One region of the Shewanella sp. UCD-FRSSP16_17 genome, then DNA from elsewhere that is predicted to be linked to it. Evidence: predicted binding sites of a transcription regulator. Region 1 holds the regulator's gene; each other region holds the start of a gene.
The links. Region 1 encodes MetJ, which represses methionine synthesis genes. Its sites were predicted from a motif close to TAGACGTCTAGACGTCTA; they were not measured.
Positions count from the first base shown of each region.

Region 2: the regulator MetJ is predicted to act here: its motif matches at 3,850-3,867, upstream of metK (methionine adenosyltransferase).
Region 3: the regulator MetJ is predicted to act here: its motif matches at 4,501-4,518, upstream of serA (phosphoglycerate dehydrogenase).
Region 4: the regulator MetJ is predicted to act here: its motif matches at 2,959-2,976, upstream of msrA (peptide-methionine (S)-S-oxide reductase MsrA).

Region 1 covers NZ_LZFV01000035.1:282,462-290,000, forward strand. Annotated here, with positions in the region: gene A9267_RS15015 (SDR family oxidoreductase) at 1-194, opposite strand, end outside; gene A9267_RS15020 (LysR family transcriptional regulator) at 387-1,295, shown strand; gene A9267_RS15025 (conjugal transfer protein TraF) at 1,416-2,642, shown strand; gene A9267_RS15030 (sulfite exporter TauE/SafE family protein) at 2,686-3,426, opposite strand; gene metJ (met regulon transcriptional regulator MetJ) at 3,536-3,853, opposite strand; gene metB (cystathionine gamma-synthase) at 4,076-5,236, shown strand; gene A9267_RS15045 (bifunctional aspartate kinase/homoserine dehydrogenase II) at 5,290-7,539, shown strand, end outside.
Region 2 covers NZ_LZFV01000024.1:497,793-505,331, reverse strand. Annotated here, with positions in the region: gene A9267_RS13715 (phosphoglycerate kinase) at 1-97, opposite strand, end outside; gene epd (erythrose-4-phosphate dehydrogenase) at 185-1,207, opposite strand; gene tkt (transketolase) at 1,339-3,333, opposite strand; gene metK (methionine adenosyltransferase) at 3,911-5,062, shown strand; gene A9267_RS13695 (MAPEG family protein) at 5,148-5,708, opposite strand; gene A9267_RS13690 (flavin reductase family protein) at 5,801-6,403, opposite strand; gene A9267_RS13685 (GNAT family N-acetyltransferase) at 6,960-7,520, shown strand.
Region 3 covers NZ_LZFV01000035.1:408,495-416,033, reverse strand. Annotated here, with positions in the region: gene A9267_RS15530 (S8 family serine peptidase) at 1-643, opposite strand, end outside; gene A9267_RS15525 (hypothetical protein) at 1,280-2,818, shown strand; gene A9267_RS15520 (helix-turn-helix transcriptional regulator) at 2,954-3,619, opposite strand; gene A9267_RS15515 (DUF2238 domain-containing protein) at 3,847-4,452, opposite strand; gene serA (phosphoglycerate dehydrogenase) at 4,604-5,833, shown strand; gene ygfZ (tRNA-modifying protein YgfZ) at 6,016-6,978, shown strand; gene A9267_RS15500 (response regulator) at 7,074-7,539, opposite strand, start outside.
Region 4 covers NZ_LZFV01000001.1:548,475-556,013, forward strand. Annotated here, with positions in the region: gene A9267_RS02325 (alpha-ketoacid dehydrogenase subunit beta) at 1-582, opposite strand, end outside; gene A9267_RS02330 (thiamine pyrophosphate-dependent dehydrogenase E1 component subunit alpha) at 585-1,763, opposite strand; gene astE (succinylglutamate desuccinylase) at 1,914-2,945, opposite strand; gene msrA (peptide-methionine (S)-S-oxide reductase MsrA) at 3,117-3,596, shown strand; gene trxB (thioredoxin-disulfide reductase) at 3,766-4,719, shown strand; gene A9267_RS02350 (GNAT family N-acetyltransferase) at 4,748-5,302, opposite strand; gene rplT (50S ribosomal protein L20) at 5,425-5,784, opposite strand; gene rpmI (50S ribosomal protein L35) at 5,803-5,997, opposite strand; gene infC (translation initiation factor IF-3) at 6,086-6,628, opposite strand; gene thrS (threonine--tRNA ligase) at 6,632-7,539, opposite strand, start outside.

The DNA of each region.
Region 1 (7,539 bases):
GTAATGGCTGCTTTCATCGCTTCAGTATCTGTCACATCAACGCTAATTGCTAAACTATTTTCAAGTTGCAATGCCTGCATGGGTTCAAGACGGCGAGCCAATAATAGTAATGGATGTCCCTTAGCGCTGAATGCTTTGGCCATTGCTGCACCAATACCTGAAGATGCACCAGTAATTACGATAAGTTCTTTCATGATTTCGACCTCTCTTTGTTAATGAGAGAATTATAGAGCGCGATTTATTGTTGATATATAATCGATAAAGAACATAATTGTTTACGTATGGCTTCTAATGAGCCAGCGTTAGCGATGACTCATTGACGTATATAGGCGGTGGTTACTGCAGAACTGTTACCATCTTATCTGCAAATGGATATTGAGAGTTAAATGAATACAGAGATAAATTTAGTGGATATCCGTGCTTTTGTGGTGATTGCAGAACAAGGTAACTTTACTCAAGCTGCGGAAGTATTGGGCTGTTCACGCTCGCACTTATCTAAACAATTATTGAGTTTAGAAACATTTCTAGGTGTCAGTTTGATTATTCGCACCACCAGAACGCAACGATTGACAGATCAAGGCGCGCTGTTTTTACAACAATGCCAGCAAGCATTACATCAAATTGAGCAAGCTGTGGCTACCACAGTAGATAGTGCGGAAAAATTATCAGGTAATATTTATATCAATTGTGTGGGTGGTTTTTTAGGGGAAGACATTATCGTTCCCTTAGTGAATGACTTTATCCAACTATATCCCGATATCACTATAGATCTCGATTTCAGTAGCCAACGAGTCGACTTAATTGAAGATCATTTTGATGTGGTATTTAGAATGGGCGATTTATCGGATTCAGGATTAATAGCACGAAAGCTTATTGATATTAAAAACTGTACCTTGGCGTCACCTGCCTATCTTGAAAGATATGGACAGCCGACACATCCGAGCCAACTCAATAAGTATGCTTGTATCGTTGGTTCGATTAATCATTGGCGTTTTAGTCAACAGGGAGCTGTGAAAGAGCATATTGATGTTGCGATTAAAGGTAAGTTTCGGTGTAAAAATGGCCGAGCAATGAAGATTAGCGCATTAGCTGGTAATGGTATTGTCAGGTTGCCTTATTTATATTGCCATCAAGAGATACAAACTGAGAAATTAGTCGAAGTATTTACAGATTGGCAAATACCCGACACACCGTTTTATGTGCTTTATCACAAGGACAAATTTCAACCTGAGCGCCTGAAGAAATTTATACAGTTTACCCATGAACGTTTCAAATCTTATCTGCCTGATTTATAAAAATTTAGTCAATGCAGTTAATTGAAACAAGGTAAAAATGAAAATTTAGTTTGCTGATATGACATCCTTTTTTGATTATTTCTACTATCTTTATTAAACAATAAAAATAGGAAAACTGGGATGCTATCAAGACTAGCGCTACCTTTCTGTTTACTCTTGCTTGCCAATAATGTGCAAGCTAGCGGGCTTTATTTTGAAGCTCGAAGCGACAGTATGGGTGGTACTGGTGTTGCTGCCTCTAATCGAGTTGGCGCCAGTTTCATTAATCCTGCTTTATTGGCCATTCTTATTCCACATAACACCTATACCAATGATGAAATCAACAAGACCCAAGCATTTTCTTTATTACTGCCAACAATTGGCGCCGAAGGTTCTGATAGCGATAATATGATTGATAAGTTTGATTCGTTACAGGACTCTTATGATGGCCTTGAAACGGCAATCAATAACGGTGATTCCGCCGAGGTTGAAGCCTTTCGAGACGACTTGGTGTTAGATTTAGAATCACTCAAAGGCAATGTGGCGAATGTATCAGCAGGAATTGGTGCAGCCTTGGTGATACCAAATCAACGTATGCCGATGGCGGTTTTTTATAAAAGTTATATTGACGCAGTGGGTGTGGCCGATATTGCCCAGTCAGACATTGATACTTTGAACGTGCTTGACCCTAATAACCCGCCAACTGAAATCACTGACCTCGATTCTCAAGGTGTCGTGCTAGCTGGTAGTGTGACTGATTTTGGTGTGGCACTCAGCTTTCCTTTGTCGATTGTAAATATGCCTGTCAGGGTAGGGGTTTCACCGAAGTTTCAACGAATTGATACTTACCATTACTCAGTTAATGCTAACAATTTCGACGCCGATGATTTTGATGATGACAAATATCGTAACGATGAAAATCTCTTTAATTTGGACGTTGGTGTCGCATTTGAACCTATTGAAAAATTAACTATTGGGCTATCTGCCAGAAACTTATTCAGTCAAACCGTCAAAACGGTTGAAGCGCAAGGACGAGAGTTTCACTACCAAGTGGAACCATTAATTACCGCAGGCGCTGCCTACGATTGGTCATCGGTAACCTTGACCACAGATATTGATTTAGTCGATCAAACCCGATTTAAAGAGTTTGATCCTGTGCAGTATTGGCGTGTAGGCGGTGAACTAAAAGCCACTGATTGGCTCTCGTTGAGAATGGGTTATCGACATGACTTAAAAGACAACAGTGTTGATATATATTCATTTGGTACAGGTTTTGCGATTGGGCAAGCATTTAAGTTAGACATGAGTGGTAGCTATGGTGAAGATGACGCCGTAGGGGCAGTATTACAAACCTCTTACCACTTTTGAGTGTTAACTTAGCAGATCGTCAGCGACTTTAATTATGGCGTGATTAACTGATAGATAAAGCTAACGTTGACTTAATTGTTAGCACGATAGCACTCAGGCCACACAGCATTAATGTTGCCATTCTGGTTTTTTCTTTGTCGACTTTATTGGTTAGTTTTCCTGCCACTAGGCTACCTAAAAACACCGACGGCAATAACATCAATGAAAGCCAAACATGTTTTAGCTCAACGAGTCCCGCCAAAATGAGTATCAACATCGCAATCATAGAACTAAAGACAAAAAATATGGATAAGGCTGCACGAAACTGTGGTGCGTCTTTTCCGGCAAGTAATATTGCTAGAGGTGGGCCACCAATTGCTGCGATATTGCCAAATACTCCTGATAAAACCCCTGCTATAAACAAAGTGATCTTATTTACTGGTGCGGTAATTTTATAGATGCTAAGAATGACTGCAGTAGCCACAATAAAGGCTATCGCTAGCCCTAATACTGCTTGTGGGGCAAAAATTAATAATCCAGCACCAAGAAAACCACCAGGGACTCGACCGAGCAAGGCGTATTGTAAGCCATTAAACTTGAGCGGGGTTCGCTCTCGCAATAACGTTATTAATGCAATGGAAAATCCACATGCAATAACTGGAACAGGAACAAGTTGAGGGTCAATAATGTAAAGCAGTGGACTGGCGACCACTGCTAAGCCAAAACCTATTAGCCCCTGAGTTAGTGCGCCCAGAAATATGATAACCGATGCAAGCATCAAGGTTTGCGGATCGATAAATGCCATTCTGTGCTCGTTGACTTAATTAAGGTCGGTGCAAATTTGGTGCGACAAATTTATGCGAATAGAAATGCAGAATAAAATTGAGCTTACATAAAAGTAAGCTCAATAGTGGTTATTCGTCTAAATCTTCCCACTCGATGCCCATTTTATCCATAAGAGCTTTAGCCTCACTTGGAATGCTATCTGGGCCTTCTTTAGATAAATCTTCATCGTTAGGGAGTGGCTGACCAGTATATGCGTGCAAAAATGCTTCACATAATAGTTCACTGTTAGTGGCATGGCGCAAGTTATTCACCTGACGACGAGTACGTTCATCAGTTAGTACTTTAAGCACTTTTAACGGAATGGATACCGTAATTTTTTTAACTTGTTCGTTTTTTTTGCCATGTTCGGCATATGGGCTGATATAGTCGCCATTCCATTCAGTCATTAACTCACCTTTATACGATAGATTCGTGGCAGATTTTAACTGCTTATTTATTACAGTCAAATTATTGCTGCTATTCTATAACGAATACAAATAGATTTCTTTATGTTTAGACGTYTARACGTCTAATATGTGTTGACGATCTAACTTTGCTTAGGTACATTTAGCCATCTAGACATCTCTACGGTGTGTACTCTATAGTGTGTCAATCTTGAGGAGCTTACAATGAAAAAACATCGCGCAGCTACATTAGCAGTTCGCCAAGGTATCGAATCTGATACTCAGTATGGCGCGGTAGTCCCGCCGATTTATCTTTCAACAAATTATTCATTTGATGGACACACCAACCCTAGGGAATTCGACTATAGCCGCTCAGGTAATCCGACTCGTTGTGTACTAGGAGAGGCAATCGCTAAACTAGAAAATGGCGCGACAGGGATTGTAACTTGTACAGGAATGGCCGCGATTACCTTAGTGACCAGTTTACTTGGGCCTGATGACTTAATCGTGGTACCGCATGACTGTTATGGTGGTAGTTACCGACTGTTCACAAATCTTGCCAACAAAGGCCAATTTAAATTATTGGTTGTTGATCAAACTGACGAGAAAGCACTCACTGAAGCGATAGCGCAAAAGCCTAAAATGGTCTGGTTAGAAACACCTTCGAACCCACTTTTGCGGGTTGTGGATATTAAAGCCATCGTTGAAGCAAGCCATGCTGTTGATGCACTTGTTGTAGTCGACAATACTTTCTTATCTCCAATTTTACAGCAGCCATTAGAACTTGGTGCTGATATCGTGATGCACTCAACGACTAAATACATTAATGGCCACAGTGATGTTGTTGGCGGCGCCGTTGTCGCTAAAGATGCAGAGCTTGGTGAGCTATTACATTGGTGGTCAAATACCTTAGGGCTAACAGGTTCTGCATTTGACAGTTACTTAACACTGCGTGGTATTAGAACTTTAGCCGTGCGGATCCGTGAGCATCAAACTAATGCTCAGCGTGTGATTGACGTGCTGCAATCTAGTGATGTCGTTGAAAAAGTGTACTATCCCGGTTTAAAAGACCATCCAGGTCACGATATTGCTGCCAAACAGCAAAAAGGCTTTGGTGCTATGTTAAGTTTTGAGCTTAAAGGTGGCGAAGCGGAAGTGGTTGCCTTTTTAAATGCATTATCGATTTTCAGTGTTGCTGAAAGCTTAGGCGGAGTGGAAAGCTTAGTTGCCGTCCCAGCAACAATGACCCACAGAGCAATGGTGCCTGAAGCACGTTATGAAGCTGGTATTAAAGATACATTACTGAGACTATCTGTCGGGATTGAAGACGCAGAAGATTTAGTGAATGACATCAATGCCGGGCTCGCAGCAGTTGCCGCATTATAGTTCCGTGTCAGTCAGCGTTTTGCACAAAAGTTTAGTGGTTTAAGGAGTACAAAATGACCCGCAGTCATTTACATAAGTTTGGTGGTTCAAGTCTTGCTGATGCAGATTGTTATCGCCGTGTCGCCCATATTTTGTTGACTCATGGAAACTGCGACGATCTTGTCGTCGTGTCAGCTGCGGGAAAAAGCACTAACTTTCTATACAAGCTGTTGTCGCTTCGGGAAACGGGCGAATTATGGCAAGAAGAATTACAAGTTCTCATCAGCTACCAGCAAAACTTAATTGAGCAGCTGCTCTCTAACGAACAAGCCCGAGATTTACGTGAGCGTCTATCAACGGATAAGGCGCAACTGATCAGCCTGTTATCACTTGAGCAGCGCAATGAATTCGAATTAAACCAAGTGCTCAGCTTTGGTGAACGTTGGTCTGCGCGCTTAATGGCTGCGCTTTTACGTGAATCAGGTGTTGCTGCAATCAATGTTGATGCTTGTTCAATTCTCGTTGCTGACGAAGGCTTAGTGCCTAATATTCGATTAGCTCAATCACGTGAAAAAGTGCAAGCACTGCTTGAAGCGCACCCCAATGAGCGATTAGTCATTACTGGTTTTATTTGCGCTAACCAGCAAGGTGATACTCTGTTACTTGGACGAAATGGCTCTGATTACAGCGCAACCTTAATTGCGAGCTTAGCAGATATAGAACGAGTCACTATTTGGACTGATGTTGAAGGGGTGTTTAATGCAGACCCTAATAAAATCAATGATGCCAAGTTACTCAATAGTATGTCATTGGCGGAAGCGGATAGATTGGCTCATTTAGGTTCTCCTGTCCTTCACAGCAGGACATTACAACCTTTATTTGATACCAATGTCAGTTTGGCTGTTCGTTCTAGCTATGCATCTCATACTGATTTTACCTTGATTGCGCCGCAAAGCTCTTCGGCAAGTGCGCCGGTTGTAACGAGTTTAAATGAGGTCGTACTGTTTAAAATTAAGCTGCAATCACCAACAGAAAACCTGATTGAATTATTAGCGCAACAGGGGATCCTTCCTTTAGCTTATTGGACATCTGCCCACCATAAAGTTGAACTTGCTTTTACTGTTGAAAATCAAAAGCAAGTGCACACCTTACTTGAATTACACGCCCAAGCGCTTAATGTCAGTGATATTCATGTGAGCGATGAGCTTGGATTAGTCGCCTTGGTTAGCGCTGATGCCGAGCACTATCGTCGCAGTTTTGCTCGCTTACTCAGTCGTGATGCAAAACCGCTTTATCAAGATGATTTAAGCTTAGTGACCTTAGTGCCAAAATCTCAGGTGAGCTTACTCACTCAAAAAGTACATCGCCGCTGCGCAGGTCCACGAATGCGTATTGGCGTGCTGCTGTTGGGAGTCGGTAATATCGGTGAAGCTTGGATTGATTTATTCCAACGATCTTCAACAGCACTTAATCGTGAGCTTGAAGCCACTGTGCAATTAGTGGGATTACTGAGCTCTAAAGAAGCACTTATCTGCCCTGACGGAATTGATCTTACTCAATGGCAAGATAAGTTTGATACGACTGCTAAACCTTGGGATTATACGAGTCTATTTGAGCAACTAGAGCATCTCGATTGTGATGAATTAGTCGTGCTAGACATCAGTGCCAGCGCCAGCTTAACTTTACAATACCCTGAATTATTTGCCCGTGGAATTCATGTTGTTAGTGCTAATAAACTTGCAGGTTCAGGGCCATTACCATTTTACCGAGAGCTGAAACAACAGCTGAGTAACCGCAGACTATTTTGGCGTTATAACGCAAGTTGTGGTGCGGGTTTACCAATACAACACGCCCTGAATGATTTACGTAATAGTGGTGACAGTATTGAGGCGGTTGGCGGTATTTTCTCAGGCACTTTGTGTTGGTTGTTTGAGCATTATGATGGCCAAAAATCTTTTTCAGAATTGGTGATAGAGGCAAGAGGGTTAGGGATAACCGAGCCCGATCCACGTGACGATCTTTCTGGTCGTGACATGCAACGTAAGCTATTGATTTTAGCTCGTGAGATTGGCTTTGAAATTGAATTAGAGGATATAGTCTTAAACTCACTGGTGCCTGCTGCATTGGCAGACTTATCTTTAGATGATTTTTTAGCACGTATCACGGAACTTGATCAGAGTATGTTGCAGCAGTTCACTACAGCGGCAGAGCAAAATAAAGTGCTTCGTTATGTCGCCTCTTTGGACAAGGTTGATGGCAAAATGCATGCTGAAGTAGGTATCCAATGGGTCGATACAAATCATCCTTATGCCAATTTAACCCCT
Region 2 (7,539 bases), on a different contig from region 1:
TGGTGACGACGCCGTCACTGACGGGAACGTTTAGATCTTCACGAATAAGCACACGCTTATTGGTTAAATCTAACTCACTCATATTGATAATAGCCATTGAGACCTTCCTTTTAATTTAAAAACAAAACTGCTTTTGCTATAGAGCGCTTTACCCGATGAAGGTAAAGCGCTCTATAGACGTAAATTAGTGACCAGAATCTTTAGCGTGAATCATCGCTAAACTGGTGTCGAGCATTCGATTTGCGAAGCCCCATTCATTATCGCACCAGAGTAAGAGCTTAACGAGATGCCCGTCGCTTACTCTGGTTTGTGTGCCATCAACAATACTGGAACGAGGATCATGGTTAAAATCACATGACACCAATGGTGCATCAGTATAGCCCAACACAGCATTAAATAGGCCGCTCGCAGCAAGCTCTAATACATTATTTATTTTATCAATATCAACCCGTTCATTAACTGTTACCGATAAATCTATGGCGGTAACGTTAATCGTTGGCACACGCACTGATATCGCTTCAAACTTATCTTTCATGTGCGGCAGAATGCGCTCAATGCCCCGTGCAAGCTTAGTATCGACAGGAATAATTGACTGACCAGCTGCACGTGTTCTGCGTAAATCATCATGGTAGGCATCAATCACTTGTTGATCATTCATCGAAGAATGTATCGTCGTGATGGCGCCACTTTTAACTCCAAAATGATTATCTAGTACATCAATGACAGGCACAATACAGTTAGTGGTACACGATGCATTCGATACCACGGTATGATCAGCTTTAAGTAAACTGTCATTGACGCCATACACTATGGTGGCATCCACATCAGCTGAAGAAGGATGGCTTATCAGAACTTGTTTGGCGCCAGCTTGAATATGCGCTTCACAAGCATCACGCTCTATTAGGCTGCCACTACATTCATAGACAATATCGATATCAAGCTCAGTCCAAGGAAGCTTAGTCGCATCAGCTTGATGTAATAGTTGAATAACATCATCACCAATAACTAACTGATCATCCTTCAGCTTAACTGTATTTTGGAATCGACCATGAGTTGTATCATATTGAGTGAGATGGCTAATTGCTGCAGGCTTGGCAAGTTCATTGATTGCCACAATCTGGATTTGCTGACGTTTACCCGACTCGTAAAGTGCACGAAGGATAGATCGACCTATACGGCCATAACCATTAATAGCGACTCGGATCATTGAGGGTTAAGCTTCCTCTTAACAGTACTCAGTAAAAAGCAGATAAAAAAACGGCCTGCAAGTGATTGCAGGCCGCCATTATACAGACTTCATGGGTAAAAGTTTACCCTTTTAATTGCGTCCGTTTTGGATTAACCCAGTGAATTTACTGTTTTAACCACATTTTCAACGGTAAAGCCGAAGTACTTCAGTAGCTCGCCACCTGGTGCAGATTCACCAAATGTGCTCATACCAACAACACCGCCGCTAAAGCCAACATACTTATGCCAGAAATCAACATGCGCCGCTTCAATCGCCACACGTTTTGTTACTGAGGCAGGTAATACAGACTCTTTATAAGCTGCATCTTGCTTATCAAATACATTCGTAGAAGGCATAGATACAACACGAACCTTTTGACCTTGCTCAGTTAACGCTGCAGCAGAATCAAGAGCTAATTGCACTTCACTACCTGTTGCAATCAAAATAACATCAGGTGTACCTGCACAATCAGACAGTACGTAACCACCTTTAGCCACATTTGCTAATTGCTCAGCATTACGAGACTGGGCTTTTAAGCCTTGGCGGCTGAAAATTAATGACGTTGGCGCTTTGCTGTTTTCAATCGCAGCTTTCCAAGCAACGGCTGTTTCAGCAGCATCACAAGGGCGCCATACTGTCATGTTTGGTGTCATACGTAAGTTAGCTAATTGCTCTACTGGTTGGTGAGTTGGACCATCTTCACCTTGACCGATTGAGTCGTGGGTATAAACAAAGATATTTTGAATACCCATTAGCGCCGACATACGTACAGCATTACGCGCATATTCCATGAACATCATGAAAGTCGCACCGTAGTTAATGAAACCACCATGAAGCGAGATACCATTCATGATACCGCTCATACCAAATTCACGAACACCGTGGAAGATATAGTTACCCGCTGGGTCGTCTTGAATACCTTTAGAGCCAGACCATAATGTTAAGTTAGAACCTGCAAGGTCAGCACTACCGCCTAATAACTCTGGTAACATTTCACCGAAGAAGCCAATCGCATTTTGAGAAGCTTTACGACTTGCAATGCCTTCTGCTTTATCTTGGCACTCTTGAATAAATGCATTCGCTTTTGCTTCAAATTCTGCAGGCAATTCACCGGTTAATACACGACGTGTAAATTCAGCTGCTTCTGCTGGGAATGCTGCTTGATAAGCTGCAAATTTCTTATCCCATGCAGATTCGTTGTTTGCGCCAGCATCTTTAGCATCCCAACCTTGATAAACGTTTTCAGGGATTTCAAATGCCGCGTGTTCCCAACCAAGGAACTCACGAGCTGCTGCAATTTCAGCATCACCTAATGGTGCACCATGACAATCATGGCTGCCTGATTTGTTTGGAGAACCAAAACCAATAGTGGTTTTACAACAAATCATCGTAGGCTTATCTGTCACAGATTTTGCTTCTTCAATTGCAGCGCGGATAGCATCGCTATCGTGACCATCAACATTTGCAATAACATGCCAGCCGTATGATTCAAAACGCTTAGGCGTATCATCAGTGAACCAACCTTCAACATGACCATCGATAGAAATACCGTTGTCATCCCAAAATGCCACTAATTTGCCTAGGCCTAATGTACCCGCTAAAGAACAAGCTTCATGCGAAATACCTTCCATTAAACAGCCATCACCTAAGAAACAGTAAGTGAAGTGATCTACGATATCGTGACCAGGCTTATTAAATTGTGCTGCTAAGGTTTTCTCAGCAATAGCCATACCCACAGCATTACTGATACCAGCGCCTAAAGGACCGGTTGTGGTTTCAACACCTGGGGTGTAACCGTATTCAGGATGGCCTGGTGTTTTAGAATGTAATTGGCGGAAGTTTTTGATTTCTTCAATTGGCAGCGCGTAGCCTGACAGGTGAAGTAAAGAGTAAATCAGCATTGAGCCATGACCGTTTGATAATATGAAACGATCGCGATCAACCCACTCTGGGTTAGTTGGATTATGCTTTAGGAAGTCATTCCATAGCACTTCGGCAATATCTGCCATCCCCATTGGTGCACCTGGGTGTCCAGAATTGGCTTTTTGAACGGCATCCATAGTTAATGCGCGGATAGCGTTTGCGAGTTCTTTACGAGATGACATGCTCTCTCCTGCTTGTTTGTGAGGTCTAGCGGGCAATTGTGGGGGCATATTTTCCCCTACTAGGCGATGTGACGCAAATTTTTATTAGCGGTATTAGCCACTTTTTTTCATCTAACAATCTATTGCAAACTAAACGCGTAGATTAATTAGCCAACTTTATACCATGTTACCGATAACATTTATATAACTTTTTCCCACTAAGCTATTACATTTTCTATTTTAAATTGCCCTAAGACATTTTTTGTCACATTAAAAGTACTGTGAATATTTGTTGCCACCGGCGAATAAAAAAACCAACAAAGTGATAAACATCAACTAAAGTTATTGTTTTATTTTTAACCTTAGCATCCCTACCCAATACAGTATAAAGGCAAGAATTAGCATAAAATTCATAAGATTAATTTAATAAATTTATAAAACAGAGCAATGACAGTTTTTATAAATCTTTGAATGGTTGCACAATTTTTAACTTATATTGATTCTAAGGGGTGTTATCAAACTTAATTTGAATTATTATAGACGTCTAGATGTAGATGCTTCTACACGTTCAAATTCCAAAAGACGAGATTTACCAACTATGGCAAACCACTTGTTCACCTCTGAGTCAGTCTCAGAAGGTCATCCAGATAAAATCGCCGATCAGATTTCTGATGCGGTACTAGACGCAATTTTAGAGCAAGATCCAAAGGCGCGTGTTGCATGTGAAACTTACGTTAAAACTGGCATGGTATTAGTCGGTGGTGAAGTTACGACTTCAGCTTGGGTTGATATCGAAGAAATCACACGTAAAACAGTACGTGAAATTGGCTACACTCATTCAGATATGGGTTTTGATGCTGACTCTTGTGCGATTTTAAATGCGATTGGTAAACAGTCTCCAGATATTAACCAAGGTGTTGATCGTAGCGATCCTGCAGAGCAAGGCGCAGGTGACCAAGGATTAATGTTTGGTTATGCAAGCAATGAAACTGATGTATTAATGCCTGCACCTATTACTTACGCACACAAGCTGGTTAAACGTCAGTCTGAAGTCCGTAAAGACGGTACATTACCTTGGCTACGTCCTGATGCGAAAAGTCAGGTTACTTTTGCCTATGAAAATGGTCAAATCAAAGGTATCGACGCCATCGTCCTGTCGACTCAACATCGTGAAGATGTGACGCAAGAAGACTTAATCGAAGGCGTGATGGAAACCATCATTAAGCCTGTTTTACCATCACAATGGTTAAACAAAGACACTAAGTACTTCATTAACCCAACTGGCCGTTTTGTTATTGGTGGCCCAGTAGGCGATTGTGGTCTAACCGGTCGTAAAATTATCGTAGATACCTACGGCGGTATGGCACGTCACGGTGGCGGTGCTTTCTCAGGTAAAGACCCATCAAAAGTGGATCGTAGTGCTGCTTATGCTGCACGTTACGTTGCTAAAAACATCGTTGCAGCAGGTCTTGCTGATCGCTGTGAAATCCAAGTGTCTTACGCTATTGGTGTTGCAGAGCCAACGTCAATCAGTATTGAAACATTTGGTACAGGTAAAGTTTCTGAAGACGTACTTATCAAGCTAGTTCGCCAGCACTTTGAATTACGTCCATATGGCTTAACCGCTATGTTAGATTTAGCTCGTCCAATTTACCAAGGTACAGCTGCATACGGGCACTTCGGTCGTAATGAGTTCCCTTGGGAAGCGACTGATAAAGCTGAAATCTTACGTGCAGATGCAGGCTTATAAGTTTTCAACATAGCCTAGCGCATAAAGTAGAATCAAAAAAACCGTCTTATGACGGTTTTTTTATGGGTAAAATTCACTAAAACGGCTAAGAGAACGTACGATAAAAGAGATAAATAATAATAGCGCCTACAGAGAGAACCGAAGGATAAAATGTCAAACTAAACCCTAACGCTCTTGTGGCGGAACCTTTTTCATAACCACTGATAAATATAATTCTGCCGATAAAAAAGACTATCGATATTAGCGCAATCAGTGACATGAACTCAGCAGGCATAATAAAGGTCCATAAAAAATACACGCTCAAAACAATACAAAATTGCTCTAAGGTATTTTGTAAAACATTTTGTAAATGCCTGGTTTTTTCCGACTCCTCAAAAGCCGAGCGAACATGAGTTTGTGTGGTATTGAATCGTCTTAGTAGCACACGCCCTGCAGCAAACATAAATGCCAATGCAGGCAAGATTAAGCCATAAGCATATATTGTTAGCCTTTCGACCAAAGATTGTGGCTCTGTGTATTCGAGCGGATTAGCTAAAGCGCCATAGGCGACAACGAAAAAAGAGACGATGACTCCTATCACGACGCTCAAAGATACATCACTTTGTTTTGATGATAGTTTATTTTTAAATTGTTCTAAAAGTGGCATTATCTCTCCCTGTACTTAATGCTCATCAGTAGATTTTCTTACCCTAAGGGTATGAATTAAATAGTCCTTTTATTTAACTCGTTTACATCGCTTTATTCGCGCATCAATTGTACTTTATCTCTCGTTAAACAATAGTCACTGCCAGCCATTCTGCCAATGGCATCAAGTTGATCTGCATCTATTTTAAAATTATCTATCGCGTCATCGTTAACATGAACAGCAACGACGTCCCCTAATATCAAATGCCCTGCTAATGGCTGATTACCTAAATCGACAATTTGATTGAGTCGACATTCAAAACTGACCACAGCTTGCTTAACGCGACTTGGTTTCACAATCGTTGAGTCTAAGGTTTCTATTCCAGCATATTCAAACTCATTTTGTTCTGGCGGTAATGAATGGCACGTTTGATTCATTACCGATAAGTCTTGATAACTGACAGTGTTGATCACAAATTCTTGCTGCTCACGTATATTAACTAGCGTGTCTTTTTCTGCGCCTTTATCGGTACTCATTGGGTTAAAGCACAACACTGGAGGATTAGCACTTGCCACTGTAAAAAATGAAAATGGTGCTAAATTAGGTACTCCTTTTGCCGATACCGTAGACACCCAAGCGATTGGTCTTGGGGTGATACCACCAATCAATAATTTATACATTTGCTGTGCGGTTAACGTATGCGGCAAAAATTCCATCGAAATCTCAAACTTGCTTTCAACGTTTAGTTAACATACCTATTCAAACAAAACCGATACAAATAATAGTATGAAAATCATAAACTAAATAAGATAGTTATTAAGCTATCACCGTATAATTATTCAAACAAGTCCTAACCAGCAAACAACTTGTTAACATTCACAAATAAGCACTTTAAAGGCTCAAAGTGGACAGAATTTCTACAATGACACTTTCAATATGTGAAAATAAGGAAGCAGGTAAAAAACAAATAATATAACAACCGTTGAACTGGCAATGAAACGAGCATAGAAACCCAGCATAGAAACGCCCTAAAAATGAGCAATAATTTACCAATTGGAAATAAGGTGATAAGTCGAACCCATTGAAGCAATAAGCTATGATCTGAATGCTCAATATGATGTTAAGCCATACCGACTTTGGCTAACTGGCTTAGGTTGCGATACTTAGATTGCCATACTTAGATTGCGATACTTAGATTGCGATACTTAGGTTGCGAGGCTTAGGTTGCAAGGCTTAAGTTGCGAGACTCAATGATAAAACTCAGGAAAATGAATGCACTCCTATTATATGTTCAAAGCAAGTAAATCTGACTTTTCTAGCCTGTCATCAGTGCCTTTGCCAGTCAGAGCGTCGGACAGTATTCAGGGCGAGTACTACCAAACGACGTTGAGCGAGCAGCAACAATTATGGTCCGTAATCAAACTTTTCTATCGCCAACACTTGCCCTACTCCAAGCCAATGTTTAAAGACACTGTCATCCTCTGCTGCCAAGAAAAAGCTGATGATAAGCCAATAGCTAACCACACGAACCAGCTTCAAATCGATAATATTTTAGCTGCTGTGAGGATAAAAAAAATTGGCGAGGTTCAATTAGTCACAGGGTTAGTCGTTAAAAAAAGTGCTAGAAGCCAAGGAATCGCTCATCAATTGATGTCTGTTATTCAATCAAATTTGCTTGAATCTGAGTGTTATGTTTTTGCAATAGCTTCGCTCACCGATTTCTATCAGCAGCACGGTTTTATTAAGCCCCATGAGGTAGACAATAATATAAATCAGTTATTTAAAAAGCATAACAACCAAAATAGACCTTTGGCATTACTTAAGTCGAGTTAAGTTGAGTTGAGTCAGATAC
Region 3 (7,539 bases), 130 kb from region 1:
TTGGATCACCAGATCCAGTTATCGGATTATAACCATGTACATCATCGATGACCCCATTACCATCATCATCTATGCCGTTACCTGCAATTTCACCAGGGTTAACCCACATATTACTGACAAGATCTGGGTGATTATAATCAACACCAGTATCAATGACGCCAATGACAACACTGTCGCTACCCGTAGTAATATCCCAAGCAGCAACGGCATCAATATCAGCCCCTGCAGTGCCTGAAGATTGACCAGTATTATGCAGGCCCCATAGGTCTACAAAGCTAGGATCATCCGGCATGCCTAAGGCTCTGTATGTGTAGTTTGGCTCTGCATATTTTACCGCTGGATGCTTGCTGATCATTTTGATTGCAGCATCTAAATCACTACCGCTTTTTAGTTGCAGTTTTGCAAGGCGTCCTGATAATAAATGCTGAAATTTATCATCAACACCATCTAAATTTTTATCGGTTAACGTACCGCTAACTAAGCGTTGAGCAGATAACTTTTCAAATTTAGTCACGTTGTCTTTATAAACAACGAGCAATTGATCCTTTTTATATTCAACGGTATTTTTTGCCATTGCAGGGGCGGCATTTAACGCCATAACTGAAGTAATTGCGATTGCAATTGGTGACATTTTCTTGATCATTTTCTGGCTTCCTATCTTCCATTATTAATTCCAGAACCGGTACCTCAACACTGGTAGCTTATCCATTAGCCTTATAAGCGAGTTGACATTCCACTAAGTGAAACCCGGAATTGTTGTTGCATTGTGATTGTTGTCATAGCAAAAGGAGTTTTAAAAGTGGCGAATCGTGAAATAGTAATAAACTACTAACCCTATTAGTCTAGATAAAATATCAACCAGCCAAAGCCCACAAATTAAATCTTTTATAAACATTAACTTAAACAAAAATAGCACTAAAGTATTGTTGTTAACAGGGCAAATAAAAGTAGCCATTCTTCCGATTGAGCTATCAAGTATCTGTCCGTAAGTTAACCCATGTAGCTTGTCTCAGTTCATATAAAGGAAGTCATCAAGGTTCACGAGAGTGCCAAAGATTTGCAAAGAAAGACGGAAGATTTCAATGCGGACTTTTCGACATTTTCTCAAACAGACTTTTTGAAATGTACGGGTACCAAGTTCACTTCATGCTCGCAGTCAGGACTCATTCTGCAGCGGTTAATTCTGTATGCATTATCTGTGCTAGGAAGCGAATTTTACTATTGAGAAGGTAGTTACCAGCACTATCACTTGAATCAATATTCAAACAGGGAGCGTCTAATGAAGTCGCAAACAAAATTATCGTTAATTTCTCTCGCTATTACAGCAAGTCTTGCTTTACCGGTCAGCGCTACTGGCCTATCTCTGCCTGGTGTCACTGCTGTAGAAAAATCAGCAGAAGTCGCTGCAGCAGTTAACAGTCAATCGACTGTTGTTCAAACTGGATTAGGGCAAGATGCTTTAGTTAGTCAATCTGGTACTCGTCATGTTGCAGAGGTCACTCAAGTTGGTGATGACCAAATTGCTGAAGTGATACAGACAGGTGATTGGCAGGAGTCATACATTACTTCTGAAGGTAATGGTAATATTGTGTTAACCAATCAGGTTGATGACTGGCATATTTCAAACGTAAGTGTGAATGGTAATGACAACCAAGTTACTGTTGACCAATCAGGGTTTTGGAATACAAGTGAAACCACTTCTGTAGGCGCATCTAATATCGCTGATACAGTTCAAGATGGGTTTCGAAACAACAGCATTATCCAGCAAGTGGGTGACAGCAACTTAACTCAAACCACACAAGTTGGTGAAACTAACTTGGCAATTTTTCGTGTAGAAGGTAATGACAATGACGGCATTATCTCTCAGCAAGGTAACAATAACCAAGCTGGCTTAGTATCTGCTGCAGGTGGTACAAACGTTGGTAATAACAACGATTTATTTGTCGACCAATCAGGTGATGAAAACTTTGGCGCTGTATTAGGTGTCACAGGTAATGATAACAGTTTTGAAATCGTCCAATCTGGCTTTGCTAACACAGGGGTTGTTGCAAGTTTAACGGGCTCAGATAACGATATTGTTATCGATCAAAGCGGTGACTTGAACAGCGCCGTTATTGAGTTTGCTACTGGCAATGGTAATGAAGTATTCATCTATCAAGATGGTACAGGCAACCAAGTTGGTGATAGCAACATTGCTGTAATTTCTGGTAATGACAACATGATTGATATTGATCAGTCAGGTACTGCCAACCTAACCGAGTTCGAAACAATCGGCGATTTAAACGTGATTAGTGTCGTTCAAGATGGCGAAGATAACTACGTTGCTTCAGGTACATATGGTGCTGATAACATGGTAGAAATTAGCTCAACAGGTAACAGTAATGAAGTTGCTGTGTTTGTTGAACTTGATCAAAATACAGTTTCAGTTAGCCAAGAAGGCGACACTAACTTTGCTTATTCAGATACCTTTGGTTTTGAAAACAGCACGACACTTGAACAAGTCGGCTCTGACAACGAAGCCACTGTGAGCGTCGTTGGGATTGGCCAAAGTGTTGATATCGTACAAGAAGGCGAATTTAACTTAGCTGATGTTGTGTCTCTTGGTGAAGATCATATCATCGATATTGCACAAGAAGGCGCTGGTAACTGGGTTGGTGGCGATGACGGCTATTTCCTTGTCGATGGTACTAACAACAGCTTAACTATTTCTCAAGTAGGCAATGATAACTTAGTAACGGGTATGCAAGTAGGCAGTAACGATATGATCAGTGTATCGCAGTCTGGCGACTTTAATACAGCAACTATTTACCAAAACTAATTATTGCTTTTTACAAATAATTTGTAGATATAGTGATGAAAAAGGGAGCCATTTGGCTCCCTTTTTATGCAAACTTGTTGTTGACTGCAATTTTAATGGAAAATCAGTAACTGTAACGTCTACCAGTATACAGATTTAAGCGAACTCAAAGTGAGCTTGATAAGTTTGCGCCCAACGCAATAATTCAACCCGATTGCGTGATTGCGTTTTACGGAAAATAGATGAAATGTGGGCTTTGACTGTATGCTCACTAATACACAACCTGTGGGCAATTTCTTTATTACGAGCACCGCTAGAAACAAGTTGAATAATCGTTCTTTCTCGGCTTGTTAGCATTTGTAGCATAGCAACCGTATCAGGCGGAATATCAATATTTGCATCCAGTTTCTGAACCAGTCTGCGGAAAATCTTACTAATTAGCGGTCTATCATACCAAAGCTCATCTGCGACCATTTTTCTCAGCCCTGTTAACATCAGATCCATACGCTGATCGGCATAAAGTAAGCCTCTTACTCCTAACAATAGCGCTGACTCTTGATCAAGCGAGCCACGCTCAACTTGATATAAAGCAACAGGGACATGATTGACGAGCCGAGAAACCAGTAAAGGGATACCTTTACTGTCTAAAGCCGCTCCTTTTTGAGCGATTAGATAAAAACTATTGGTATTTTTCTCAACCTCTAGTTCACTCGCATGTTTAACTATGCGAGTTTTGAGACCAATAGACTCAGCTAAAATGGCCAAATGACATGGCGCTGCGACTTGGTGCAAAAAAACTAATTCATCAATATTTGAATTCATCACTTTTCTCCCTGAAAAGTATCCATCACATCTCGCGTCAGCGAGTTTCTTCCTGAAATGTTGAAAACATGTAACAACAATGTTCAATGATAGTATATTTTAACTAGTCCATAAGGTATTTTTGCAATACTAATGTATGAATTAATCATCTAAGTCCTTATAAAGTCCTCTATTAATAGCATAAAAAAACTTTCCGCACTGCCTAATTTAGTTTATTTACCTAAAAATTAGTGACGATTAAGTGATGCTAACTGCTTATTATGTAGTCCAGTAAGCAACACTAATGCACTAATTCCTCCTACTAATGCCATAAACATGTCAGATTGGGTATCCCAAACGTAACCTTGAGTGCCTAAAAAGGCTTCTGCATCTTCTCCCGTTAATAAAGCAACCCACCATTCTATGAGTTCGTAGAAAGCTGAAAACGCTAACACAAAACACACAGATAAAAACTGGCACCAATAGCCTGGTTGTAACACATGATTTCTCAACATCACTTCACGGGCTAACATCACAGGTATAAAACCTTGCGCGAGATGGCCAACTTTATCGTAGTRATTTCTATCACTATCCATCAGTTGTGCTAACCAATCGAATAACGGCACCTCTGCATAAGTGTATTTAGCGCCAACCAACAGCACACAGCAATGGATTAAAATTAACAGATAAGACAGTGAGGTTAAGGGGAATTTATTTCGAGTAAAAAATAGGATAGGAATAGCCAATAACGCAGGAAGCGCTTCAAGCCACCAAGTAAACATATCCTTAGGTGAGATAACAGACCAACAGAGCACGCTGCAATAAATCACTAGCCATATAACTTTCTTATTCAAACTAAATCCCTCTTAGATGATATTGTTCTAGAATTAGAATATTAACTTTAGCCATCTAGCCCTCTACAACCAGTTAAAAAAGTGCTATTTTGGTCTTGCATTACTATCAGCATAACATAAGCATAACTATTGATAAGAGGGTACCCATATCATGGCGAAACACTCGCTTGACAAGGATAAGATCAAAATCCTGCTGTTGGAGGGCGTCCACCAAACTGCGGTCGATGTACTAGAGCGTGCAGGTTACACAAACATTGAATATCACAAAGCTTCGTTACCAGAAGATGAGCTATTAAAATCCATTAAGGATGCCCATTTTGTCGGTTTGCGTTCCCGTACTCAATTAACTGCTGATGTGTTAAATCATGCTGAGAAATTAGTGGCTATTGGCTGTTTCTGTATTGGTACTAACCAAGTCGATATTGCTGCCGCTGAAAAGTTAGGTGTGCCTGTATTCAATGCGCCATTTTCTAATACGCGAAGTGTTGCAGAATTAGTATTGGGTGAAATTATCATGCTGATGCGTGGCATTCCGCAACGAAATGCTCATGCACATCGTGGTGGGTGGTTGAAGAGTGCAGCTGGCAGTTACGAAGTTCGTGGTAAAACCTTAGGCGTTATCGGCTACGGTCATATCGGTACTCAACTAGGTATTCTTGCAGAAACCTTAGGAATGAAAGTCGTATTTTTTGATATCGAAGACAAATTGCCACTCGGTAACGCGAGTCAAATTCACTCATTAGAAGCCCTATTGAATGAAGCTGACGTAATCAGTTTGCATGTACCTGAAACGCCTCAAACAAAAGACATGTTTGGCGCAACTGAGTTTGCTCAAATGCGTGAAAAAAGCATATTCATTAATGCGTCTCGTGGCACCGTTGTTGATATCGAAGCGTTATCTGAGGCATTAAAGTCTGGTCACCTTGCAGGTGCTGCGATTGATGTATTCCCTGTAGAACCAAAATCTAATGATGATGAATTTGTTAGCCCATTAAGAGGCTTAGATAACGTGATTCTTACTCCGCATATTGGTGGTAGCACCGCTGAAGCGCAAGAAAATATCGGTATTGAAGTCGCTGGCAAGTTAGCTAAATACTCAGATAATGGTTCAACTGTATCTGCAGTTAACTTCCCAGAAGTGACCTTGCCACAACACAAAGGCACTTCACGTCTACTGCATATTCACCATAACCGCCCTGGCGTATTGATCAAAATTAACCAAGCCTTCTCTGAAAAAGGTATCAACATTGCAGCGCAATATCTGCAAACCACAGCAGACATTGGTTATGTAGTGATGGAAGTTGACTCTAATCAAGCTGAACAAGCTCTTGGTGAATTGAAAGCGATTGATGGTACGATTCGTACTCGTGTATTGTTTTAATCGTTAAGTTAAACGGTCAATCAGCCCATTTAAACTTGATGACGAATTGACCAATAACATCACGAAAATATTGTGAACTAAAGCTATCTTCATTCAATTGAAGGTAGCTTTTTCTTTTGAGCATTAATGAATTCCGTTACACTCACTGTCTATCTTTTGATGGTCATCTTAAGGATCAGTTTATGACACTTGCAACAACACAGCCTGATTGGGACTTTCTACATACTTCCCCTGACTTATTTGTCGCCAATCTCACGCATTTAGGCTTAATTGAAATTACTGGTGAGCAAGGTAAAACCTTTATTCACGGCCAAGTCACCACTGATATCACCTCACTAACAGACCAGCAATGGCGTTGGGGAGCTCATTGTGATGCAAAAGGGAAAATGATCTCAAGCTTCAGAACATTCTCATGCAATGACAGCTTATTCACCCTTCACACAGCATCCGCATTACCACTAAGTTTGGCTCAGTGGCAAAAATATGCTGTTTTCAGTAAAGCTGAATTAACTGATATCAGTGCGAGTAAATGTATTATAGGGATAGCAGGTAACACAGCAAGCCAGTTCGTTGAACAAGAATTTGGTGCGATAAATGACGAATTAACTGTCGTCGATAACTCGATTATTTTAAAAGATAATGACCGATTTATATTGATTCTAAACGAAGATATAGCAAGCAAAGTCATTGCAGCTTCTAAGCAGCCATTACTTAATGCTTCTGCTTGGCAAGCACTAGAGATAAAAGCGGGTTATGCCAACATTGACGCTAATCATAGCGCTGAATTTGTGCCACAAATGTGTAATGTACAAGCTGTAAATGGGATTAGTTTTGAAAAAGGCTGTTACATGGGTCAAGAGACTATCGCCAGAATGAAATACCGAGGTGGTAATAAACGTGCCTTGTATATTTTATCTGGAACAGCCTCCGATACCGTCAATAGCGAAACACAAATCGAAGTTCAAATGGATGGTGACTATCGCCGTGCAGGTAAAGTCATTGAGTCAGTTCAGTATAATGGCCAAGTATTGCTTACCGCAGTCCTAGCAAACGACACTGATAATGATGCTGTACTTCGTATTAGCGATGACAGTGATAGCCTACTTTCAGTTGTACCACTACCTTATTCATTAGACGATGAGTAACAGCGTAAGTAGTTGCGCTAATCAAACGTGATATAAAAAAGGCTGCTAACCCAATAAGGGTTAGCAGCCTTTTTATATTCTAAATAGCGGCAGTATTAAAAAGTTTCTTCGTGCTTCGCTTTGATTTCTTTCACATCATCGAGTACTGAACGAAACTGTTTTACCAAATCAGGATCGAAATGCTTGCCTGACTCTTTCTCAATTAGCGCCATCGTGTCTTCAACCGTCCACGCTTTTTTATAAGGCCTTGCAGAAGTCAGAGCATCAAATACATCGGCAATGGCAATAATACGTCCTTCTATTGGAATATCTTCACCAGATAAACCGTGGGGGTAACCACTGCCGTCCCATTTTTCATGATGGCTAATGGCAATGCGTTTAGCCATTTGCAATAAAGGGTCATCATGATCGCCGATGATTTCAGCACCGATTTGCGCATGCGCTTGCATCTCTTTCCACTCATCGGCATCTAACTTACCCGGCTTTTTTAATATCGAATCTGGCGTGCCTATTTTGCCAATATCATGCATGGGCGCTGCGTTATAGACTAACTCACAAAAC
Region 4 (7,539 bases), on a different contig from region 1:
GAGTTCGATAACAAAATCACCAGCAGGTACTTCGCCAACAGATGCACGATACAAACGTTTAGGTTCAAAAAAGATAACAGGGTTAGGATCGCGAATTGATGCTAACAATAACCCTTTAGCTTGTTCTGGGTTACGGGGTACTACAACCTTTAATCCTGGAGTTTGTGTGAAGTAAGCCTCAGGAGATTGTGAATGATAATGACCACCTGCAATACCACCACCGTAAGGTGTTCTAAAGGTTAAACCACCGACATTAAACTGATTGCCACTGCGGTATCTGAATTTGGCAGTTTCATTCACGATTTGATCAAAGGCTGGAAAAATGTAATCAGCAAATTGAATTTCAGCAACTGCTGTCATGCCGTTAGAGGCAAGACCATTGGCAAAACCTGCAATGCCTTGTTCTGTTAACGGTGTATTGAAACAACGTTCACGACCAAATTTTTCTTGTAAACCAGAAGTTGCACGGAAAACGCCACCAAAATGGCCAACATCTTCGCCAAATACTACCATGCGCTCATCATCAGTCATTGCGATTGATAACGCATCGTTGATGGCGTGTAACATATTCATTTCAGCCACGATTAAATTCTCCCTGCACTTTTTGGATATGACTTTGGATATTTCTTAATATGTTGTTTTAGCTCTGCCAATTGCTTTTCAAGGGCTGGCGTTGGCTTATCCAATACATCTGTAATCAATGAGTCAAGGTGCGGTAATGGCACTTTCTCTGCGACTTTTACTGCGTTTAACACTTCTTCTCGGTAATGTTCATACTGAGCAGCGTCATCTTTTTCGTTTAGCCAATCTTTATTGATCATCCAAAGCTTAAAGCGTTTTACGGGATCATGTTGTTCCCACTTGGCTTCTTCTTCTTTAGAGCGATAACCTGAAGGATCATCCGATGATGAATGCGCACCAAGACGATATGTCATCGCTTCAATCAACACTGGAGCATTATGTTCAAGTGCATAAGCTCTAGCTTGTTGTGTTGCAGCTAATACTGCAAGCATGTCATTACCATCAACTCTAATAGTATGCATACCATAACCAACACCACGACTCGCAATACCATTACCAGCAAATTGCTCTTCGGTTGGAGTAGAAATGGCATAACCGTTGTTACGGCAGAAAAAGATAGTCGGAGACTTAAGCACTGCGGCCATATTTAAGCCAGCATGAAAATCACCTTCTGAAGCTGCACCTTCACCAAAGTAGCAAATTGCTACGTTACGTTTACCTTGTAACTTGAATGCATGAGCAACACCTGTTGCTTGCGGAATTTGCGTCGCTAGAGGTGAAGAGATGGTTTGATAATTAAGTTCATTACTGCCGTAATGAATAGGCATTTGACGTCCTTTGCCTAGATCTTTCTCATTACTGAACATTTGATTCATGAACTGCTCTGTGGTGAAACCACGATAGCGTAAAGAAGCATGCTCACGGTACTGGGCAAGTATTACATCGCCATCATCAAGCGCAGCTGTACTACCAATAATTGAGGCTTCTTCACCAGTACAGGTCATGTAAAAACTAATCCGACCTTGACGCTGCGCACTTAACATACGTTCGTCTAAAACACGGGTAAATACACAAGTGTCGTAAATACGTTCAGCGAGTGCTTGATCAATGACAGGCATCACCGCATTTTCATATGTGGTACCGTCTGCTTGCAGAATTTTTAAAATAGGAATGTGCAATGACGCTTTGTCTAAGAAGCTGACACGATGCACTGTTTCATTATTCAGCGGTGCGTTGCTCATATTATGCTCTTGTTATCTGAGGCCTTATAAAATAAAGCTTAATTTATTATATGCGAAAGCACATTACGTTAACGTAAACTTACTATCAACTAATGTGCTTTCTTGTTGGTAAATAACCTTGCAAAAAATTTGTATATCTAACTTTACAAGTTATTGAATATCTTCATTGGGCGCTGGTACTAAACATAATACCGTGCGTTGCCCGACAGGTACATTTTCATTTGGAAAAACGATAGCTTCGTAGGGCTCTATAACCTTTATCTGTTGATTGTTTTCAATTGCTAAAGTCTGGCCTTGCTCAAACCCAGTAAAGTTTTCAGTCGTCTTAGAAAATGAAAAAGAAAAATCATCAAAATGCTTATTGATTGAACGTGATACTTTATACAAGTTGAGTTTATTGCTATCGAATACGGCTAATTCTGGTTCTGTTTGAGTAATAAGCGCCGCTAACATTTTGTGGGTATTTGCAAATTTATGCATATCATTTTCACCAAATGGCATAACTTTACCTAGCTCAACGGTAAACGCATCAGCTTTAAATTGCTCTGATGAAAAATAACTAAATGTTGTTGTGGGTTCGTGATGAAACAAAATCGTATCTACATCGCAGCCTGCTAAAAACATTATTTGTTTCGCACTGAATGCTCTGCCTGGTCTGTAGGGATATATCGCAAACTTTTCATGCTTTGAAGGCTTGATAGCTGTGTGCAAATCGTAATGAATACGCTGCGAGTTATCATTGTCATTGAAAAAATCACTGACGTATTGTTCAAGCGCTTTAGCTCTCACTCGCTCTTTATTTATCAGCCCTTCCCCATCTGAATGAGCACCTGAAAACAAACGGTTCATGTTCTCTTCAACAAAGCGTGTTTGAGTCAATATAGAATCAGGGTTACCAATAATGAATAAAACGCGATGCAGCGTTTCTATTTTACAGGTAAGTAAATCACTGATGAGTTTGTTACATATTTCTATAGGCGCGGTTTCATTACCATGAATGGCACATGATAAAACCACATCCTTTGTAGAGCCAGATGCGGGGCTAAAGCTGATTACACCATTATCTAAGATTGTGACTGTTGTTTGATTTGATAATGTGAATGCTTGGCTTTTTAAAGGCTTATCAATATTGGCCAAAGTAAAAGCGAGAAAGTCATGATCGTCCATTAATTGCTGAAACACAAAGACTCCTTGAAAGACGTTTAAACGAATAGGTTTCATAATCGTGTTGATTCTAACACATTCAATGGACGCTAACGTTAAGTGTCATTTAACAAAATGTAAATCTTTGCTTGCATTCCTGCTGTGAACAAATATACTTTTAGCCATCTAGACTTCTTTATGGGTATAACTATGACATTAGCAACATTTGGTGCAGGCTGTTTTTGGGGCGTCGAATACTTCTTTAAACAAGTAGAAGGTGTTTTAGATGCCAAATGCGGTTATATGGGCGGGAATGATCAATACCAAACTTATGCTGAAGTTAAAGCGGGCAACACTGGCCATGCCGAAGTCGTTCAAGTTGAATTTGACGAAACAATCGTCTCGTACGAAACCTTAGTCGCTGTTTTTTGGCAAAATCACAATCCGACGACCTTGAATCAACAAGGCAAAGATATTGGATCTCAGTATAGAAGCACTATCTTTTTCCATGATGATCAACAAAAAGAAATAGCTGAGTCAGCAAAACAACAATTAATCGCCAGTGGCAAATGGGGAAACCGTCAAATTGTTACAGAAATTGTACCATTAAAGCGGTTCCACATTGCTGAAGAATACCACCAAAATTATCTAGAAAAGAATGACTTGCCGAGCTGTCATATTTCGTTTTAACAAGTAAGCGCTGAAAATAAGTATAAAAAGGCACCACTTTGGTGTCTTTTGTGTACATAGTCGATTAAAGCAATCTATAAGTTAGACCGAACTGCGCTTTACCCGCCCCGTTAAATTCCCTACAATCCATTCAAATTGCTTAGGCATATGAATACGGAGATATACAACAATGAGTCAAGCACGTCATATTAACCTACTGATATTAGGTTCTGGCCCTGCTGGTTACACGGCTGCAGTTTATGCTGCACGCGCAAATTTAAAACCAGTTATGATCACTGGTATGCAACAAGGTGGACAGCTTACGACAACGACTGAAGTTGAAAACTGGCCTGGTGACGCGAATGATCTTACTGGCCCTGCATTAATGGAAAGAATGCAGCAGCATGCTGAGAAGTTTGATACAGAGATTATCTTCGACCATATTAACGAAGTTGATTTCAGTGAGCGCCCATTTAAATTGAAAGGTGACAATGGTGAATTCACTTGTGATGCCTTAATTATCGCAACAGGTGCATCGGCTAAATATCTAGGTTTGCCTTCTGAAGAGGCATTCATGGGACGTGGTGTGTCTGCTTGTGCAACGTGTGACGGATTCTTTTATCGAAATCAAAAAGTGGCCGTTGTAGGCGGTGGTAATACTGCCGTTGAAGAAGCACTATATTTAAGTAATATCGCATCAGAAGTTCATTTGATTCATCGTAGAGATAGTTTCCGCTCTGAAAAAATCTTAATCAACCGATTAATGGATAAAGTAGCGAGTGGCAACATTATTCTACATTTAGATCAAACTCTCGATGAAGTTGTTGGCGATAATATGGGTGTTACGGGTCTAAAGATGAAGAGTACTAAAGATGGTGCGATTTCAGATTTAGACGTTGCGGGTGTATTTATTGCTATTGGTCATAGTCCAAATACCGGTATTTTTGATGGTCAATTAACCATGAATCATGGTTATATTACTGTAAATAGTGGACTACAAGGAAATGCTACGCAAACGAGTATTGAAGGTATTTATGCTTGTGGTGACGTTATGGATCAACATTATCGTCAAGCTATTACATCGGCCGGTTCTGGTTGTATGGCAGCGTTAGATGCTGAACGTTTCTTAGACGCTCAAAAATAAATTGCTATTATAGAAAAAAGCCAACTATTTAGTTGGCTTTTTTTGTGTCTTTTGAATATAAAACAACGTCTACATCGCCTTCCACATCTGGATGCGACAGTTTTTCAATATATTTCATACCCAGTTTTTTCATTATATTAATTGAAGCTAGGTTTTCTTCATCTGCAATGGCGGAAAAATGCTTTATGTTTTGCTGAGTTGCAAGCAAATGCTCCATCACAGCTTTTGCACTTTCAGTCGCTATTCCTCTTCCCCATGTTGATTGTTTAAAACGCCAGCCAATTTCTAAATCAGAATATGAAGGAGACAGAGTGAAGAAATGCATAGGTCGAATGAGTATCCAACCAAGAAAAGAACTAGGATGCTCTTTAAGAGATACTTTCCAAAGTCCCCAACCTCGTTCTGGGTTGATGTATTTAGCTAACCTCGGAATATAAATGTCTTCTATTTCTTGCGCTGAAGTAACTTTGCCACCGTTTATGTATTGCATCACAGCAGGGTCTTGATCTAACTCAAACAACAAGTCGCCATCGTTGAGTGTCATTAAACTAATTTGCAATCGTTCAGTGTGTAACTGTTCCATGTAAGTACACCTATTCTCTAAAGTATTAACACAACATTTTATTCGGTGTTTTTACTATCCTATAAGAATTTTGGGCATAAAAAAAGGAACCCGAAGGCTCCTTCTTTAAGCATAATAGCTAATTACTTAGCTAAAGCTTCTTTTGCTTTTTCAACTAAAGTAGTGAAAACTACTTTGTCGAATACAGCGATGTCAGCCAAAATCTTACGATCGATTTCGATTGATGCTTTTTTAAGGCCATTAATGAAACGGCTATAAGAAAGACCATTTTGACGAGAAGCCGCATTGATACGTGCAATCCAAAGTTGACGGAATTGACGTTTCTTCTGACGACGGTCACGGTAAGCATATTGACCAGCTTTAGTTACTGCTTGAACAGCAACGCGGTAAGTACGTGAGCGAGCTCCGTAATAACCTTTGGCTAATTTAAGTACTTTCTTGTGACGAGCACGAGCGGTTACACCACGCTTAACTCTAGGCATTGTTCATATCTCCTTTAATTAAGCGTATGGTAGTTGACGTGCGATTGCTGGCACATCAGACTTTGCAACTAAACATTTAGCACGTAAGTGACGTTTACGCTTAGTGCTCTTCTTTGTCAAAATATGACGTAAGTGTGCTTGTTTACGCTTGAAACCATTAGCGGTTTTTCTGAAGCGCTTTTGAACACCCTTATCTGTTTTCATTTTAGGCATTGCTAAAACTCCGCATTGGGACATTAATAAAACGTAAGGCGAGCAAAACCCTCAAAAGGACTTTGCTACTTTTTAGTGGGTTGCCCTACTATTTCTTTTTAGGTGCGAGGACCATAACTGCTTGTCGACCTTCCATTTTAGGGAAAGATTCAACTACAGCATATGTTTCCAAATCACCTTTGATACGGTTCAAAAGATCCATACCTAGGCTTTGGTGTGCCATTTCGCGACCACGGAAACGCAGCGTAATTTTCGCTTTGTCCCCATCTTCAAGAAAACGAATCAGGTTGCGTAGTTTTACCTGATAGTCGTTTTCATCAGTGCCAGGACGGAATTTTATTTCCTTCAGCTGGACCTGTTTCTGCTTCTTCTTTTGTTCCTTTTGTGCTTTCGCTTTATCAAAAAGGAACTTACCGTAGTCCATTATGCGACAGACAGGTGGCTCAGCATTAGGGCTGATTTCAACTAGGTCTACACCTGCTTCGTCAGCTAATTCCTGTGCCTGTGAAATACTAACGATTCCAACTGCCTCACCATTGATATCCGATAAACGAACTTCTGGTACGCCAGTGATTTCATCGTTAATACGATTAGGGGCTGGCTGTCGCCCTGCTGCTCTCTTGATCTTTATGACCTATTCCTCCAACAATAATAGACTACGGCTAGAAATTTGTTCTTGTATCTTGGCAGCGAAATCATTGATTTTCATCTTACCTAAATCGATACCGTCACGTGTTCTTACCGCAACTTCCTTATTTTCCATTTCTTGATCGCCTACGACCAATAAATAAGGTACACGCTTAAGCGTATGTTCACGTATTTTAAAGCCTATTTTCTCATTCCTCAAGTCTTTAGATGCACGAATGCCACTTTCTTTGAAAGTTTTAACAATTTCGTCAACATAATCAGACTGTTTATCAGTAATATTCATAACAATTACTTGCACAGGTGCGAGCCATGTTGGGAATTTACCTGCATATTCTTCAATAAGAATACCTAAGAAACGTTCAAGAGACCCTAAAATAGCTCTATGGATCATAACAGGTGTCTGGCGAGTGTTATCTTCAGCAACGTAAGTTGCACCAAGACGCGCTGGTAATGCGTAATCTAATTGGACAGTACCACACTGCCAAGCACGGTCTAAGCAGTCATGTAATGTAAATTCGATTTTCGGGCCGTAGAATGCACCTTCACCTGGTAACACTTCAAATTCAATGTTATTTGCATCTAAAGCTTGCTTAAGTGCCTCTTCTGCTCTATCCCACATATCATCATCACCGATACGCTTTTCTGGGCGTGTCGATAATTTAACAACGATATTGTTGAAGCCAAAGCTACCATAAGTATCGTAAACCATTTGGATACATTCACTTACCTGCTCTTGTACTTGCTCATCAGTACAGAAAACATGTGCATCATCTTGGGTAAAGCCACGTACGCGCATTAAGCCGTGAAGTGAACCAGATGGTTCATTACGATGACAACAACCAAATTCAGCCATCTTCAATGGTAAGTCGCGGTAAGATTTTAGTCCTTGATTAA